DNA from 3 places in the Sporosarcina sp. OR05 genome. Region 2 is predicted to be linked to each of the others. Evidence: a T-box and tRNA genes for the amino acid it is inferred to sense, from the RefSeq annotation. Region 2 holds a T-box; the other regions hold tRNA genes.

Region 1 (5,926 bases), on a different contig from region 2:
ATTTCGACACTCGCGCTCCGACAAACCCGCAAGCAAACTTAACGGCCTCCGCCCAATCGGCCCGGACATCTCAATGAAAGTCAATAATTTATAACGTCGATGGAGTACATCCACCATTTCTGGCACAAGCTTTCGTTGCGCCTCGAGTATATTCGAGTTCACGGAAAGCCTCACTTTCTAGCAGGACACTTTCTGCCCACCTATTAATATTTTGTCCCACCTATTGCAAAAAAATATAGTTGATACTGCAAGTATATACCTCTTCACTAGTATATTCAAACTTTTTTAGTTTATTTGGGGAAATTCATCGCCATCAAGTTTTCGACAGCGTATTTTCTATAGTCTCTACTCCTATTCATTTCCCCTGAATCACATTAATCATTCATTTAGCAAAAAAGCATGTATGTTCATTGAATTAAACTCATTTAACCGAACGTATTCACAATAAACTTGTAAAGGTAGGCTTAACTTTAGTAATCCCACTTATCTACAACGTTCCATAATTCATCTATCAAAATCATGCATGCTCAATGATTTAAACCACCTTCTCCGATTGCAATCACAATAAATCTGTGAAGGTAGACTTACAAAAATTTTATATTTAACTAGTTCCATCCCATCATTCATCCGTCTACTTCATCTACCAAAAAGCAGTTACGTTCATTCAAATAAACCGACTTAGCCGATAATGTTTAAAATAAATCCATTAACTCTACATATCCGATAGACCCAAACAACAGAACTTCCCCATCTTTCTCAATGACTGGGATCATCAGCATATACTGCTCATGCTTCTCATCATTCCACTCAATATCGATCGTCGTCCAAGTAAGCGGAAAGTCTTCTTGTACAAGCTTCATCATAGACTCCGCTTCGTCACATAAGTGACACCCTTTTTTCGTATAAAACTGCACATGCATGAAAAAGCACCTCGACTCTCCATTTTCTTTTAGTATAAAAGAAAGAGGAGGCCATGCAAATGATTTGCAAGCCTCCTCCTGTTCATTACCAACTACGGCCTCCTCCGCCGCCGCCACCGGAGCCGCCACCGCCTGAGAATCCACCGCCAGAGCCGCCGCCGAATCCGCCGCCTCCACCGAAGCCACCGCCGCCGAACGAGCCCGGGAAAAAGACGGGACCACTTCTGCTTCTTCCGCGTCCTCCACGACCACCTCCACCGCCGCCGCGACCACCGGAGAACATGCCGATAAGGACGATGATGATGAAAATGACGACAGGCGCCGGAATGCCTAAGCCAGAGTCACCACGTTCAAGTGGTTGAACGTCAGCCAACTCACCATTCCAGCCGTATTCCTTAGCAATCTCGTTGTAATACGATTTGTACGCTTCCATAATGGCAAGGTCGGGTTGCTCATTCTCTAGATACGGTACCGCCACTTCATCCATGATGCGACCGACTTTCCCGTCCGGCAACGCACCTTCTAACCCGTAACCCGTGGACAACTCAAAATGACGATCATCTTCAGAATTCGGCGTAGTCGTCACGACGAGCAACGCACCGTTATTTTTGTCCGCTTTCCCGAGTTTGTATTCTCGTAGTGCATCGACCGCGAACTGTTCAATCGGCTCGTCACCAATACTCGGCAACGTCAATACGACGAGCTCGGCAGTCGTTCCTTCATCCAACTGTTTACCGAGCCGATTCAATTCTGCTTTCTGCTCGTTCGATAAAATCCCAGCACGATCTTGGATATATTGATCCGCCGCATTCCACGGAGGGATGTCAGCTGCGAACGTCCCTCGTGGAAGAATAAGCAAAACGAGACAAGCAGCTAAAAGGAAGCTGACGGTCCGACGAATCAATCTTTGTCATCTCCGAAATCAACTTCAGGCGCTTCATTCGCAGCTACATCCGCTTTAAAATATTCCTTCTCATCAAAACCAAACATCGACGCGACGAGTCTACCTGGGAAACGTTTCGTCTGCTTATTGTAATCAGCTACGACAGTATTGTAGTCTTGTCGGGCAACTGCTATCCGGTTTTCCGTACCTGCCAACTCATCCATCAATTGCGTAAAGTTCTGATTCGCCTTCAAATCGGGATAATTCTCCACAACAACGAGCAATCGGCTCAACGCACTCGACAACTCAGAATCCGCAGCCGCCTGCTCTTCCGGTCCACTTGCACCCGCAAGCTTTGCACGCGCCTCCGAAATTTGCGTCAGCACTTCCTTCTCATGACTCGCATATCCTTTCACCGTATTCACCAAGTTTGGAATCAAATCCAACCTCCGCTGCAACTGATTCTCCACTTGCGCATACGACTGATCCACATTCTCCTCCAGATTGACAAACTTGTTGTAACTCGGCACGAAAATAAGACCCAGTACAACTACAATTGCAATGATAATGCCAATCGGTCCAAGTAATTTCTTCATCCAACCACTCCCTTATTTACTCATAGTTCCATACCCTACATCGCCTGCTTACTAAACGTGTCCTTATCCACCATAAGCCTATGTTAGAAATGCACTTTTCAAACCAATGATTCAGCCCTCTCCAGGAAAGTTTCGTTGTCAAACGCAGTATACTTCGTATTTTTTAGCAAAGACGATTTGGTCAATGAACTTGGAACGCTCCTATTTCCGTTATCACCGATTCTAGGCGTGTTATCACCGATTCGGAGCACGTTATCACCGGTTCTCGGTCGTTATCACCGGTTCGGCACACGTTATCACCGTTTCTCCCACGTTTATCACCGATTCTTCTTTTTCACGATGTTTCCCTTAAATGAGAACCGTTAATCTGTCAAAACCCATTCAGCGCGATTCATTATTCCATCACACAAAGAAACCACCCACGTTTATGGAGCAAAGACAGTTTGCAAATGCGGCATGCTTCCTTCATACGCCGCATATTTCATCGGAACGTGGCATACTTCTTCAAAACGCCGCATTACTTAGCCGTTTGCCGCATAACACGGCAGAACTCCGCATTACTTAGCCGTTCGCCGCATAATCCAGCAAAACGCCGCATATCTCTCTACTGTCACTTAAACGAAAACCATTAATTTGTCAAAACCCATTCAGCGCGATTCATTTAATCCATCACACAAAGAAACCACCCACGTTTATGGAACAAGAACAGTTTGCAAATGCGGCATGCTTTCTTCAAACGCCGCATATTTCATCGGAACGCGGCATACTTCTTCAAAACGCCGCATAACTCGGCAGAACTCCGCATTACTCAGCCGTTCGCCGCATACTGCGCCAGCTCTCCCATAAAAAAGCATAAAAAAACTGCAGACATACAAAGTATGCCTACAGCCTAAGTTAACTTATTCCCTTACTTCAAATCTTTCATGTCACTGCGCGTAATAATATGGTCGATCAAACCGTATTCCTTCGCACGTTCAGCCGTCATGAAATTATCGCGGTCCGTATCTTTCGCGATGACTTCAACCGGTTGGCCTGTACGCTCGGAAAGAATTGTGTTCAACTTCTCGCGAAGGAACAAAATGCGTTTCGCAGCGATTTCGATTTCTGTCGCTTGCCCTTGCGCACCACCGAGTGGTTGGTGAATCATCACTTCGGCATTCGGTAACGCGTAACGCTTTCCTGGCGTACCCGCCGTCAATAAGAATGATCCCATTGAAGCCGCCATACCGATACAAATCGTTTGGATGTCCGGCTTGATGAATTGCATCGTATCGTAAATTGCCATGCCAGCCGTAATGCTTCCGCCTGGGCTATTAATGTAAATCGATACGTCTTTTTCTGGATCTTCCGCTTCCAAGAATAGTAATTGTGCAACGATGGAGTTTGCTACGTTGTCATCAATTGCGCTCCCTAACATAATAATACGGTCTTTCAATAAACGAGAATAAATATCGTAAGCGCGTTCTCCTCGTGTTGTCTGTTCAATAACTGTTGGTATGAGATTCATCCTATTTCCTCCTTTTGACTGGATCGAAATTATCGTTCTGTTGAAATCTTTTATTCAACTGTACATCTATCATACATACTATGGTCAATTAAGGTCAAATATTACGCATTCAGCAATCGTCTCGTCAACAACTGTAAAAACGTCCATAGCACGACAATACCGATTCTCCCTACTTTATTCTGCCTAGACTTCATACATTCCCCACTTACTCGCATGTTAGACAACCGCACAAAAAATAAGTCTTGCAATCAAGCCGCGCTATTTGTATAATGGGACTTGTCTGCTACAAGCAGTAGCGCATAATATGCCCTCGTGGTGCAACGGATAGCACGTAAGATTCCGGTTCTTGAGATGTGGGTTCGATTCCTGCCGAGGGCGTAAACGTATAAAAAACCTGTAAATGGCCCTGCCTGTTTACAGGTTTTTTTGTCCAAAGGAACAGCCGTTTCACAACAATCGAAACGGCTTTTTCTTTTAGTTTTCTTTTTCTACAAGTGCAGTTAGGGTTTCGATCGCTTGCTCTTCATCATTGCCTTCAGCAATTAACGTCACCGATGAACCTCTTGCAATCGCCAAACTCATGACACCCATAATACTCTTCGCGTTCACTTGACGTTCTTCCTTCTTCAGAAACACGTCAGATGTAAATTTATTCGCTTCCTGCACAAACAATGCAGCTTGTCTTGCTTGCAATCCAGTCTTCATTTTCACTTCTACTGTTTTTTCTGCCATTCGCACTAGACTCCTTTCGTCTTCACATTCTCAATCAGTTCAAAATGCCACCAACACGCAGATTTTCTGCAATCTCTTCGATTTTCCGTAAACGGTGATTGACCCCAGATTTACTAACCGTCCCACCTGAAACCATTTCACCAAGCTCTTTTAATGTAATGTCTTGATGGGTGATCCGCAAATGGGCAATCTCTTGTAGGCGTTCAGGTAATTGATCCAACCCGATCGTATTCTGGATGAATTTTATATTTTCAACTTGGCGTTGTGCCGCTCCAATTGTTTTATTCAAATTGGCCGTTTCACAATTCACAAGACGGTTCACACTGTTTCGCATATCCCGCAAAATCCGTACGTCCTCGAACTTCATGACGGATACGTGCGCACCCATCAAGCTTAGAAAATCGGAAATCTTCTCCGCTTCCTTCAGATACGCGATATACCCTTTCTTCCGCTCAATTGACTTGGCATTCAAATGGAACAGATTCATCAGCTCCACTAGCGCTTCACTATGTTCCTTGTAAAACGAGAAAATCTCCAAATGATAAGAAGATGTCTCCGGGTTATTCACCGACCCGCCAGCCAAAAACGCTCCGCGCAAATAAGACCGCTTACAGCATTTCTTTTTAATTAACTCCGGGACGATTTCATTGTTAAACTGAAACGTTCCTGTCAGGATATACAAATCCTCTAGCAACTGCTTAGCGCCTTCGCGAATACGGCATATGTACACATTGTTCTTCTTCAACCGCATTTTCTTCCGGACTAACAACTCCACTTTATAAGGATATAGCCTTTTAATATTCGAATAGAGCCTCCGCGCAATGGCAGCATTTTCTGTCTGTACATCTAAACTTAACTGTTTGTTGGAAAACGAAAGGGCACCATTCATGCGAATAAATGCAGCAATTTCAGCTTTCACACAACAAGCACTCGTTTCAATTTGCGTCAATTCCTTCTTCACTTCTGCTGCAAAAGACATGACATTCCCCCCTTTCTCGGCGACAATCAAGTCTACTCGCTAACGTTTGGTTGCTCCATATAGCCGATGACCCAAGACGCAACCTTTTGGGCATCATGAATCATTCGGCCATCTACCATCGTTGAAATATCTTTTACGACAATGTTCGGCACAAGGTCTTTCAACGCTTCAATATCATTTTCGACAGGGAGTTGTACATCGGCCCCTTCATCATGCGGATAAATACGTTCCACATCCGTGTCATTTAACAGCACGGTATCGATGAATTCGCTTCCAGCATGCTCATACAACGCTTTCACATGCTCGGAG
Region 2 (5,926 bases):
GGGGTGGAATGATTTGTGGGCGGTGATAAGGTTTCTTGCAACGATAGGGGAGAGTGGCTGGAATCCATGTAACCGGAAAACTAGATGGGCGAAAAGAGGATTGTAGGAAATTTCCTGAAAACAAGAGAATCGGTGATAAAGTACTCTGAATCGGTGATAAAGTGCTCTGAATCGGTGATAACGAGGCTCAAATCGGTGATAACGGTCGCCAAACCGGTGATAACGGGAAAAAGCCGATTGAGCCCAACGAGATTTGTAGGAAATTCCCTGAAAGCACGCGAATCGGTGGTAAAGTGTCTAGAATCGGTGGTAACATGGCTCAAATCGGTGGTAAAGTCGCTTGAATCGGTGGTAACTTGCTGAGAAACGGTGGTAATCACCAGCGAATCGGTGGTAACGGGAATATGCCTTCACCATGCTGTATTACTTAGAGAGAAACTGACTGGAAAAGTGCGAATCGGTGATAAAGTGACGAGAATCGGTGATAACTGCTCGAGAACAGGTGATAAAGTGCTCCGAATCGGTGATAACGACTCGAGAACCGGTGATAACCACCTCCGAACCGGTGATAACGGAGGAATACAGCTACAACCATGCAACCTATCGTAAAAGGAAACTATCTGTTAACTCCATCCCGCAATAACGACAACTCCTTCGTTCCCGCACAATATATAGAAATCATCTCAAAACGTCGTGTCCGTGTGACTCGGCGTTTTAGGCTTTTATTTGAAAAAAGGTATTTTTTATGTAGATAGGGTAAAGACGAAGGAGATGTGATAAATTTATTGCTTAAGGAGTGATGACGATGAAAGTGTTGGAATGGCTAGTTGGACCGGCCAATGATTTTTTGTGGACGTACATATTGATCGGGCTTTTATTAGCGGGCGGTTTGTATTTTACGTTCCGAACGAAGTTTGTGCAATTTCGTCTGTTCCGGGAAATGTTCCGGCTCATCGTGGAGAAGAAGGGGAGCGATGATGGCGTATCTGCGTTCCAGGCATTCACGATTAGTGCGGCGTCTCGGGTAGGAACCGGAAACGTGACGGGGGTTGCGTTGGCAATCGGAATTGGTGGTCCTGGCGCTGTATTTTGGATGTGGGTCATAGCGTTGATTGGTATGGCGACTGCGTTTGTAGAGAGTACGCTTGCGCAAGTGTATAAAGTGAAGGATGGCGACACATTCCGTGGGGGTCCTGCCTATTATATGGAAAAGGCGTTAGGTTTCCGCAAGTTAGGTATTGTTTTTGCTATCTTATTGACGCTTTGTTTTGGATTCATCTTTAACGCTGTGCAGTCGAATACGATTAGTCAGTCGTTTCATGATGTGTTTAATCTTCCTTTTTGGGCTGTTGGATTAGCGCTCGTTCTGTTGACGGCTGTCATTATTTTTGGTGGCGTTAAGCGGATTGTGAAAGTGACACAATCGATCGTACCGGTTATGGCGACGTTTTATATTTTAATTGCACTCTTTGTTGTACTAATGAATTTTAGTGAAATTCCTGCAATGATTGCATTGATTTTTGAGCATGCATTCGGGATTAAGGAAATGGCAGGTGGCGGTGTCGGAGCAGCGTTAATGCAAGGTGTCCGTCGTGGTTTATTTTCCAATGAAGCAGGGATGGGTAGTGTGCCGAACGCAGCGGCAACTGCAAACGTTTCACACCCGGCGAAGCAGGGACTTGTGCAAAGTTTAGGCGTGTTCTTTGATACGATCATTGTTTGTTCTGCGACTGCCTTCATTATTATTCTTGCAGGTCTTTACGATAAAGGTGAAGAAAGTGGCATCATTTTGACGCAAGCTTCTATGGAAGTGCACGTCGGATCTTGGGCACCATACTTCATAGCGATCGCTATTATGTTCTTTGCATTTAGCTCCATTATTGGAAACTATTACTATGGTGAAACGAATATTGAATTCATCAATGCGCATAAGTCGTGGATGGTAGTGTACCGAGTAGCGGTTCTCGGCATGGTCATGTTTGGTGCATTGGCGAAAGTGGATATCGTTTGGAGTATGGCGGATTTATTCATGGGCATAATGGCGATTTTAAACTTAGTTGTCATTCTGTTGCTTGGGAAAGTCGCTTTTAAAGTGTTGGATGATTTTTCTACGCAACGCAATCAAGGAAAGGATCCCGTATTTAAAGCAAGTTCAGTGCCTGGGTTAAAAGGCGCGGACTGTTGGGAAGATAAACACGAACTGTGACGCAAATAAAACCGATCGCTCCCTCTACCAAAGACGGGACGATCGGTTTTTCCTTTTTACATTTCTTGAGGTGCTTGCATGCCTAACAGTCGCATTGCTTCCGTCAGCACAATGGTCACACTATGGATGAGTGCAGTACGATAAGGAAGTTGGGCTGTATCGGAGAGCACTTTTACATTTCCGTAGAACGAATTGAATGCTTGTGCGAGATCGACGGCATATTTTGCAATAATGGAGGGATCTAATTCGTCCGTTGCACGCTTGACGACTTGCGGGAATTGCTCAAGCAACTTAATCGTTTCCCATTCGTAGTCATTCACTTCAGTCACTTCGAATGAATCAACCATACCTGCTTTTCGCAAAACGGAGTGCGCGCGGGCATTCGTATATTGAATATACGGTCCGGTTTCACCTTCGACTTGCAACATCGACTCCAAGTTGAATTCGATATCGTGTTTGCGGTGTTGTTTCAAGTCGCTGAATAAAATTGCCCCGACCCCGACAGCTTCTGCCACTTCGGATTGATTGGCAAGTGTCGGATTTTTCTCTTCAATCGTCCGTTGAGCCAGCTCAATCGCTTCTGTCAGTACTTGTTCTAGCAAAACAATTTTTCCTTTACGCGTGGACATTTTCTTTCCACCTTGTAAAATAAGCCCGAACGGTACGTGGTGCATCTCTTCTCCCCATGCATAGCCCATCTTACTGAGCACGTGCTTCACTTGAGTGAAATGCAAACTTTGTTCATTCCCCACAACGTATATGGATTTGACGAAATCATACGTGTTGTTACGATCGATTGCTGCGGCCAAGTCGCGTGTCGCGTACAACGTAGCCCCGTCTGATTTTTTGATTAAACAAGGCGGCATCGTCTCGCCGAGGTCGACAACTTGCGCACCGTCAGATTCAACTAATAAACCCTTTTCTTCGAGTTCTTCTACGACAGGCAGCATTTTATCATTGTAGTACGCTTCTCCGTTATACGAATCGAACTCCACACCTAGCAAGTCGTAAATACGTTGAAATTCCTTCAGCGATTCCGTTTTGAACCATTTCCATAACGCAAGCGCATCGGCATCGCCGTCTTCCAATGCTTTAAAAGCAGCACGGCCTTCGTCATTCAAAGAAGCGTCCTGCTCCGCTTCTTCATGGAACCGGATGTACAGCTTCAACAATGTTTCAATAGGTGCTTGGCGGACGTCTTGCTCATTGCCCCATTTCCGATAAGCCGTTAGCAACTTTCCAAATTGGGTACCCCAGTCACCGATATAGTTGATCTTTACAGGTTTAAACCCGCTTTTCTCCAGCAATAAAGCAATGGAATTCCCAATGACCGTAGACCGTAAATGCCCCATGGAAAAAGGCTTCGCGATATTTGGTGAAGAAAGATCGATTGTTACGACGCCGTCATTGCCTTCATTCGAAGACCCGAAAGTGGAACCTTGCGTGACAATCGTATGCAAAATGTCGTTTGAAACACCATTTCGGTCCAAAAATATATTTACATACCCATTGACGGCTTCTACTTTGCGAATGGAAGGGTGCTGTATAGAAGCAGCGATTTCTTCTGCAATCATTGCAGGTGATTTTCGAAGGACCTTTGCAAATGGGAAGCAAGGCAACGCGAAGTCACCTAGATGTGCATAAGCAGGACGCTCCAACGCATGCTCTTCCAACGGGATCGGACTGACAGACTGTAAAATTTCCAAAATCACATTTTTCATTTCCTAAACTCCTTTTTAGGCATAATAAAAAGCCTCCATCTCAAACGATTGAGACGAAAGCTTGTTCCGCGGTACCACTCAAATTGCCTGCAATCCAGGCCACTTTCTCCTAACGGCGAGACACCGGCTTCTCCTACTGAACTCAGAAAAGCATCTTCGAAGTGCGCTTCACGATCTCCCCTCACCAGGCTCCCACCCCCCCCAGCTCGCTACAGAAATAAAAGACCGTTACTCTCTTCATCATCGATATTGTATCTGAATGTACCAAAATGGAAGTGTAATGTCAATAGGCACTGCGAGTAGATGGATTCAAATGAAAATTATTCCTTTACGAAAAAAGAAAATGCGAAGATTGCTTCTCCCTTAATCTCTCCATTCCATCGAAGGATGGCGGAAAAATAGTATCTCCCCGGTTCCTGAGGGCCTTTGAAAGTGTGGCTGCCATTGTTCTCATCTAGGGTTTCAACTGTTGTTTCTTCGCCTTTAAAATGTTGGATAATCTCCAGTTCATCTATATACCATTTTGCATCGGGGGTGTTAAAACTCGAGTTTAGCTTCATGATTACAAGTTCATCCTCTTGCTGAACAATCATCGCAGGATAGCCTTTCACTAACTCTTCTGGATCATGAGGTTGGAGGTTATTGCATTCCTTTCCTTCTTCTTCCCAACACCCGTCCGAATCGGTGGTAACTGCTCATGAACCGGTGAGAACGGGAAAACTCCCTATTATTAAGCACAATCTCCTTTAATCCCCTCGCCGCTCGACAATTTCCGAGCCGACCATTTACCCATAATAAAACTCCCAAATCTCCACCAAAAAAATAGGTCAAATCCACCTTATTATTTTCATACATGTTCTTTGCTTCAAAAGTAACTTCTACAAAATTCAACAAAAAATATACGTTCCCCTTATGAATCGATTCGTTACGACTATTCCTCATTTACAATTTCTGTTTCTATTAATCATCTTCCCTAAAATCCTACTGCCCTTTTGAAAGTTTGAAATTCAATTATAACTTTTTAGCTATTTACGATTAGAACACAACATGTTAGGGTAGTTAAAGAGAAAAGAACACTATATATAGTATTTGCGATGAAATGGTACCAAGTTCGGTTTAATAGGGAATCCGCTAGTCGGAGCTGTCCCCGCAACTGTGAACGTAGACGACCGCCTCATGACCACTGTGACAAGCACGTTGCGGGAAGGGGAGACGGAAGGATGAAACGTCAGCCAGTAGACCTGCCATTCATCGTCGAGCGACACTTTCTTCGGGGGTTGAGAAGTGGAAGTGAATCCGTGTAATGCTTATATGTAAGCATTGTTCCGATTTGTTTCTACAACTTACAACAAAGCGATGACTCCTTGGGAAGGTTGACTCATGGCTTTTTTTATTTTTAATTAACACTTAAATTCTTTAATTCCCGGCAACGCCGGTAACTAGTATAGAAGGAGCGGGATTATTTTGACAATCATGCGTGAACAGACAAGCGGAGCTGATCTGCTGGACAAGCTGCAAGCCGAATTCGGAACGGAGAAATTACAACCATTACTGCTAGCGAGCGAACGTTGGAACGAGCGTCATCCGGAAGCGAGCCGTTCGGAATGGGCGAAAGCGATGATTCTGGAGTGCTTGAGCAATATTGATGAGGCGTCTTCTTATTGGACATTCGTCGCGGCACGCATTTATTTAGATGATGTGTATGCACGCCAAACACAAGCGCGTGGTGTCGAAGTGTATACAGATTTCGCGAAAAATGTCGAAAAACTGGTGCAACAAGGTTTGTACACACCTGTACTGACAGAAAAATATTCACATGATGAGTTGAATGAGCTCGGTCGTTTCCTTGAACCGGAGCGGGACAAGCTATTTACATATATCGGGCTAAAGACACTGATGGATCGCTATGCGGCAGTGAATTTTGATAAACAACCGGTCGAGTTGCCACAAGAACGTTGGATGATTATTGCCATGACGTTAATGCAAAACGAAACGGACA
Region 3 (5,926 bases), on a different contig from region 2:
TATACAACAGGCTCATTGGAAGGCTTTTCATCCATTGCGATGGATTGGCTAGAATTGCAAAATCCAGATGTTCGACATATTATTCTCTAGACCGGATACCAATTCAGGTGTCCGGTTTTTTGCTTTGATGAAAATGGTTATGATAAGATGAATGCTGAACTTGAAATGTGGAGGTAGCCGACATGAGACATGATGGAAGAACTGCTGATAGAGGAAGAGATGTAACAATTGAAACGGATTATTTGCTTCATCCCGAAGGCTCAGTGCTCATTTCTGTTGGAAATACGAAGGTGATTTGTACGGCGTCCATTGAAGAGCGAGTGCCTCCTTTTCTTAGAGGAAGTGGACAAGGATGGGTGACGGCGGAATACTCAATGCTTCCACGGGCGACAGGGCAGCGTACGCAGCGTGAATCTTCCCGAGGGAAAGTAGGTGGAAGGACAATGGAGATCCAACGTCTAATTGGCCGTGCGATGCGTGCAGTCGTTGACTTGGAAGCACTCGGGGAGCGAACAGTTTGGATTGACTGTGATGTCATACAAGCAGATGGCGGAACGAGAACGGCTTCGATTACAGGTGCCTTTGTGGCAATGAGCATGGCAGTCGCTAAGTTAGTGAGTGAAAAGGAACTGAAAAAGTTCCCAATCCGTGATTACTTAGCTGCCGTCAGTGTTGGGAAGACAGAGGAAGGCATGCTTATCCTAGACCTTGATTATGTGGAGGATTCTGCAGCTGCAGTCGATATGAATATCGTTATGACAGGCGCGGGTGAATTTGTTGAATTGCAAGGGACTGGTGAGGAAGCGACGTTTACTAGGCAAGAAATGAACGCGCTCGTTGAATTGGCTGAAGTAGGCATTCAACGTCTAATCGAAATTCAACAAGACGCTTTAGGTTCCATTCATGAGCAGATTAAACAAAAGGAAAGTGATGAAGCATGAAAAAAGTATTGATTGCCACGAACAATAAAGGCAAAGCAAAAGACTTTGAGGTGTTATTTGAGCCGTATGGCATCCAAGTAATGACTTTGAATGACTTAGAACAAGACATAGACGTGGAAGAAACGGGCACGACATTTGAGGAAAATGCGGTGTTGAAAGCGGAAGAAGTAGCGAAACAATTAGGCATCATGGTCATTTCCGATGATAGTGGCTTGGAAATCGATGCACTAAATGGTGCGCCTGGCGTCTATTCTGCTCGTTATGCCGGTCCAGCGAAGAACGATGATGCGAATATCGACAAAGTGCTAGAAGAGCTTCAAGAGGTGCCTGAAGACGAACGGACAGCACGGTTCCGTTGCGTACTCGCCATAGCAGGCCCAAATCAAGAGACAAAGACATTCTCGGGTAGTTGTGAAGGTTTCATTTTGAATGAAAGACGGGGAACAAACGGATTCGGATATGACCCGATCTTTTATACACCTGCGAAGCAACGTGCGATGGCTGAATTGACACCTGCTGAAAAAGGGGAAATTTCTCATCGTGGTGCAGCGCTCGCTCAACTGAAAGAACAACTCCCTACACTCATGGCATCATTCGGTGAAGTACAATGAAGATTATTGTAATGAGTGATTCTCACGGTGATGTGGAGACGGTGAAAACCGTTTCCACTCTGCCGGCGGATGCAATTTTTCATTGTGGCGACAGTGAACTGTCACTTGACGATCCGCTTTTGCATAACATACATGTGGTAAGAGGGAATTGTGACCGAGACGGCCGGTTTCCTGAATCACTCCTCGTCCAAGTAGGCGACAAACGAATTTTCGTCGTACACGGACATGAACATGATTGTAAACGGTCGATGCTCCCCTTGTATTACGAGGCGCTGGAACAACAGGCAGACATTGTTTTATTCGGGCATTCTCACTTGTACGGTGCTGAAATGAAAGAGGGGATCTTATTTGTCAATCCAGGGAGCACTTTGTTGCCGAGAGGTGGCAATGAACCATCGTTTGTGGAAATCGAGTGGGACCACGAAGTCGAGGATCTTGCTTACGAGGGAATTTCAAGTGACGTTAACACGTTAGAAAACGAGAAAAAGTTGCGCATAACCATTAAAAATCTTCAGCTTGAAACAATTCATTCCGTTGAAATGAAAAATTATACAAGAAAGCGTTGACTTTTTTCGAAATCCTGCCTATAATAATATTTGTCCTTTGCGAAAAGTAATCGCAAATTGAACATGTCTCAGTAGCTCAGCAGGATAGAGCAACAGCCTTCTAAGCTGTGGGTCGGGGGTTCGAATCCCTCCTGGGACGTTTTTTATCGAAACATGCTTATAAAAGAGTATGAACGTAAACGTTTGAAACCTTGTCGCATCAAGGCTTCAGGCGTTTTTTGTTTGTATTGAGAGTCCGACTGAATATGATTTAATTTGATTTGAAATTTTGGTATACAAAGTATACGTTAACTCGCATAGATTTTTATGGCGATTTCTTCATCGCGTTTTTCCGTCTCTTTTAATATATGTGCATAGTGATCTAGAGTGGTTTGAATATCTGCATGCCCAAGTCTATTGGAAACTGAATGTATAATTGCACCTTTATACAACAAAACACTACCGCAATGGACTATAACGATGTATTGGCTCGTTTGAATAATAAGCGATTCAACTACTTGGCCATTCCACAAATCGAAGCAGCAGACGCAACTATCATAGCTACATGGATCAAGATTAAACGTTAAGAAAGCCTGGTTAGAATAGGAGGTTGTAATATGAATTACTTAGAGTATGAAAGATTTTCAAAACAAGTTGTTGAAATTCATGAAACTGAACCAATCCTGGCTCCGGGTTATGGTTTTGCTACATCTGCAGAATTTCTACCTGTTGATGAGTTTGAATGGACAATCTGGGTCAACGATGTTGATGAAAATAAAAACCTAACTAGTCATTCAGCGATTAGGAATAATCCGAACGCCAAACGTTTACTACGTGAGAATGAACAATTGAAACACGAAAATCAATTACTAAAAGCACAAAACAATGCATTATCCGAAAGAGCGAGTTTCATCGAGGACGTCGTGGCCGAAATGGCGACACAGGTCTATCAATGATTACCCGCTTTTTGTTTTGGCTTTTATTGAGAGTGGAAGGGTGTGATATTATGATGGCGATGTTTTTTGCCCAACGTGTGATTCTTGGAAAGGCTGCTTATAGCGAAGTTCCTACTTCTCTGCAACCAGGAGTAAAAGAGATTCTTATTGATAGTGGAGTTGGTTATTTGGTTGATGGCGAGTAAGAATGATTTCCATCCCCTTTTGTCGTAATATAGATGAAAGGGGATGAAATACATTGAAAAATGAAGATAATTCAAGAACATATTTTAAAATGCATAAAAATCCAACTACTAGTTTGAAAACTAAAGAAGATTATTTGAGATGGTCGGAAAATTGTCTGAAAGAAGCTAATGCATATCATGAAGTCTCATTTCGATGTAAAGATATGATGCTTAGCCAACACGGAAATGCTGTTTTTACAAATATTTCATTTGCATGTGAACTGTATTTGAAACACTTACTTTTAGCGCATAATATTGATTGTAGAAGAGAGCATAATCTATATAAGTTGTTTAAGAAATTACCTGAGGAAACGCAAGAACACCTGAAGAATAAACATCCTTGCGGAAATATTCTGATAGAAAATTTTGAACTTGAACTTGACGATGTTGGCCAAGCATTTATGATTTTCCGTTACATGTATGAGCGCGGGAATATGGCGTCTAACATTCAGTTTTTGATTGAATTATTATTTACGCTTCATAACGTCGCTAATAATAATGTAAAACGGTAAGAGATTTTACATCACATTTGGAGCATAATGTGTCGTAAAGCAATTTAGGAAAGCACAAAAATGACTCTCTCATTCTTGTGTTGTAAGCTTATTGCTAGAATGAAAGGGGACCTAACATGAAAATGACTCTGCGGGATATAACCGAATATAGAAGAAATGAAAAATGCTACTTAATTGAACATGATGATGGAGACTACTTCGTAGTATATGGATCTAAATATCGAGAGGTTATTGGTGGTGAACTGTGGGATCTAATTACGGCTTTCGTAAATGAAAAAATAAATTGGAAGCAAGTTTCCAATAGGCTGATATTCAATCGAGATGACGAGTTTAGGGAAGGTCACAAACATAAATGGAGCCATTTCGATAACGAATCTAAGAATAAAGTGCTGGATGTCCAAAAACTATACATCGATGGTGAGAAGCGAGAACTTGATTCAATTATTAACAAGGATTTTAAGTTCTGGGATTAGACTAGTAGCGGAGAGCTTTTGCTAACAAGCAGGACTTCCTCTCCCCTCTGTCGAACGTTAAAGAATGAGGGGAGGGGATAGGCTTGGTTTTTGGAAGAGAACATTTGTCACAATACAATCATGCTAAATCACCATGGTTTCAAGTAGCTATTAATGGTAAAGTCGATATAGGCATTGAAATTGGTAATGAGCAAAAGGTTGGTTTAAGTAGTGAAGGAATGTTTACGTTGGTCAATGAATGGCTAGACAGTAGCCACAGTTTAACTAAGGCTCAGAAAGCTATTCTATTAGAAAAGTTGGAAAAATGAGAACGTCCACACGGGCGTTCTTTTTAAATTGAAAAACGGAGGTGCACGATGAATATTGAAATCGGAGTGATCGGCGCATTATTCGGTTTCCTAATTAGCTATTTCAGCTTTCTGAGAAGTCGAGACAAAGATGTGAAGAAAGAAGCCACGGAGAAAGTTGTAACTAATACCAAGCTAGATCACATTGGAGCGGGGGTTAATTCAATCCAAGTCAAGATGGAAGTTAAAGATGAACGGATGACGGCATTAACGGAAAAAGTTATACGAATAGATGAGAGTGCAAAATCTGCACATAAAAGAATCGATAAAATAGAAAGGGACGATGAAAAATGACAGAGGTATTATTCTTCGCAACAATCTTAGCACTAGTGGAATTAATTAAGCGCACATCCGAAGTGAATAAAAGATTTCTTCCGCTCATTGCAATGGCCTAACAAAACGAAGTCCAATACTGCCCGAATTCCATACAGTAAATGAAGCGGTTGCATGGGAGTAAGGTTATGGCTCTTACCCGGGGAGGTCTTACAGGGGTTCCCGACAAGAGGGATGGAATATCCCACAGGAGCAAACCGGTCAGTGATGTCAGGTTGAACTGTAAGAAGTCAGCAGAAGCCATAGTAGTCCATTAGGATGAAGGGCTGAACAATAACAATTCTGAAATTAAATGGAGGTAAAGACAGTGCAAAGACCACAGAAAACATCGTCAGATGGCTGGCGGCCAAGGGATAGGTTTAAAACTGAAGAGTATGCGGGAGCGTGCAGTCCTGTCTTTACAGAAATGGAACGACAGGATGGTATCGATTTGATTGATAAAGTAGTCGACATCAACAACCTCTTTAACGCATGTAAGAAAGTGAAGGCAAATAAAGGGGTGCCCGGTGTCGATGAAATGACAGTAGATGAGCTATTTGGACATGTAGCCAAATACCGAACCCAACTGATTCGGAAACTGAAAGACGGCTCGTACGAACCACTACCAGTAAAACGTGTTGAAATCCCAAAGTTAGATGGCTCAAAGCGGAAACTTGGCATACTGTGTGTACGGGACCGAATGGTTCAACAAGCCATCTATCAGGTGATTGGTAAAATCATTGCCCCTCATTTTTCAGAGGGGAGCTATGGTTTTCGTCCAAGACGGAACCAACATTAAGCTATTAAGCAATCCATCACGTATTATGAACAAGGTTACAAGCGTCGATACTTAAGTTATTGAACCGCCGTATACGAGAACCGTACGTACGGTGGTGTGAGAGGTCGGGAGTTAACTACTCCCTCCTACTCGATTTTTCTGACCGTATCTTTGGTTACAAAATACATTTATTCTTGAGAAATTGTTTGACCAATCTAAATAAATCG

What was found. The T-box of region 2 lies ahead of argS (arginine--tRNA ligase). A T-box ahead of a tRNA ligase gene usually reads a tRNA of that ligase, here a tRNA-Arg.
Region 1: it has a tRNA-Arg gene. The T-box ahead of argS (arginine--tRNA ligase) is inferred to sense a tRNA for this amino acid. The anticodon was not compared.
Region 3: it has a tRNA-Arg gene. The T-box ahead of argS (arginine--tRNA ligase) is inferred to sense a tRNA for this amino acid. The anticodon was not compared.

Annotation. Positions count from the first base shown of each region.
Region 1 is NZ_JANKJL010000003.1:64,135-70,060, reverse strand. Features, by position in the region: gene NRI27_RS07380 (sugar-binding transcriptional regulator) at 1-162, opposite strand, end outside; gene NRI27_RS07375 (glutaredoxin family protein) at 693-920, opposite strand; gene NRI27_RS07370 (TPM domain-containing protein) at 1,006-1,824, opposite strand; gene NRI27_RS07365 (LemA family protein) at 1,821-2,399, opposite strand; gene NRI27_RS07360 (hypothetical protein) at 2,535-2,765, shown strand; gene clpP (ATP-dependent Clp endopeptidase proteolytic subunit ClpP) at 3,307-3,906, opposite strand; tRNA gene NRI27_RS07350 (tRNA-Arg) at 4,213-4,284, shown strand; gene NRI27_RS07345 (HPr family phosphocarrier protein) at 4,381-4,638, opposite strand; gene whiA (DNA-binding protein WhiA) at 4,673-5,617, opposite strand; gene NRI27_RS07335 (gluconeogenesis factor YvcK family protein) at 5,650-5,926, opposite strand, start outside.
Region 2 is NZ_JANKJL010000008.1:106,122-112,047, forward strand. Features, by position in the region: gene NRI27_RS12695 (alanine/glycine:cation symporter family protein) at 806-2,206, shown strand; gene argS (arginine--tRNA ligase) at 2,263-3,927, opposite strand; T-box leader at 3,974-4,180, opposite strand; gene NRI27_RS12705 (hypothetical protein) at 4,248-4,538, opposite strand; cobalamin riboswitch at 5,011-5,190, shown strand; gene NRI27_RS12710 (ribonucleoside-diphosphate reductase subunit alpha) at 5,401-5,926, shown strand, end outside.
Region 3 is NZ_JANKJL010000001.1:546,203-552,128, forward strand. Features, by position in the region: gene racE (glutamate racemase) at 1-90, shown strand, start outside; gene rph (ribonuclease PH) at 183-941, shown strand; gene NRI27_RS02515 (XTP/dITP diphosphatase) at 938-1,552, shown strand; gene NRI27_RS02520 (metallophosphoesterase) at 1,549-2,118, shown strand; tRNA gene NRI27_RS02525 (tRNA-Arg) at 2,184-2,257, shown strand; gene NRI27_RS02530 (hypothetical protein) at 2,715-3,053, shown strand; gene NRI27_RS02535 (hypothetical protein) at 3,104-3,238, shown strand; gene NRI27_RS02540 (HEPN domain-containing protein) at 3,292-3,789, shown strand; gene NRI27_RS02545 (hypothetical protein) at 3,906-4,262, shown strand; gene NRI27_RS02550 (hypothetical protein) at 4,346-4,570, shown strand; gene NRI27_RS02555 (hypothetical protein) at 4,619-4,903, shown strand; gene NRI27_RS02560 (hypothetical protein) at 5,250-5,720, shown strand.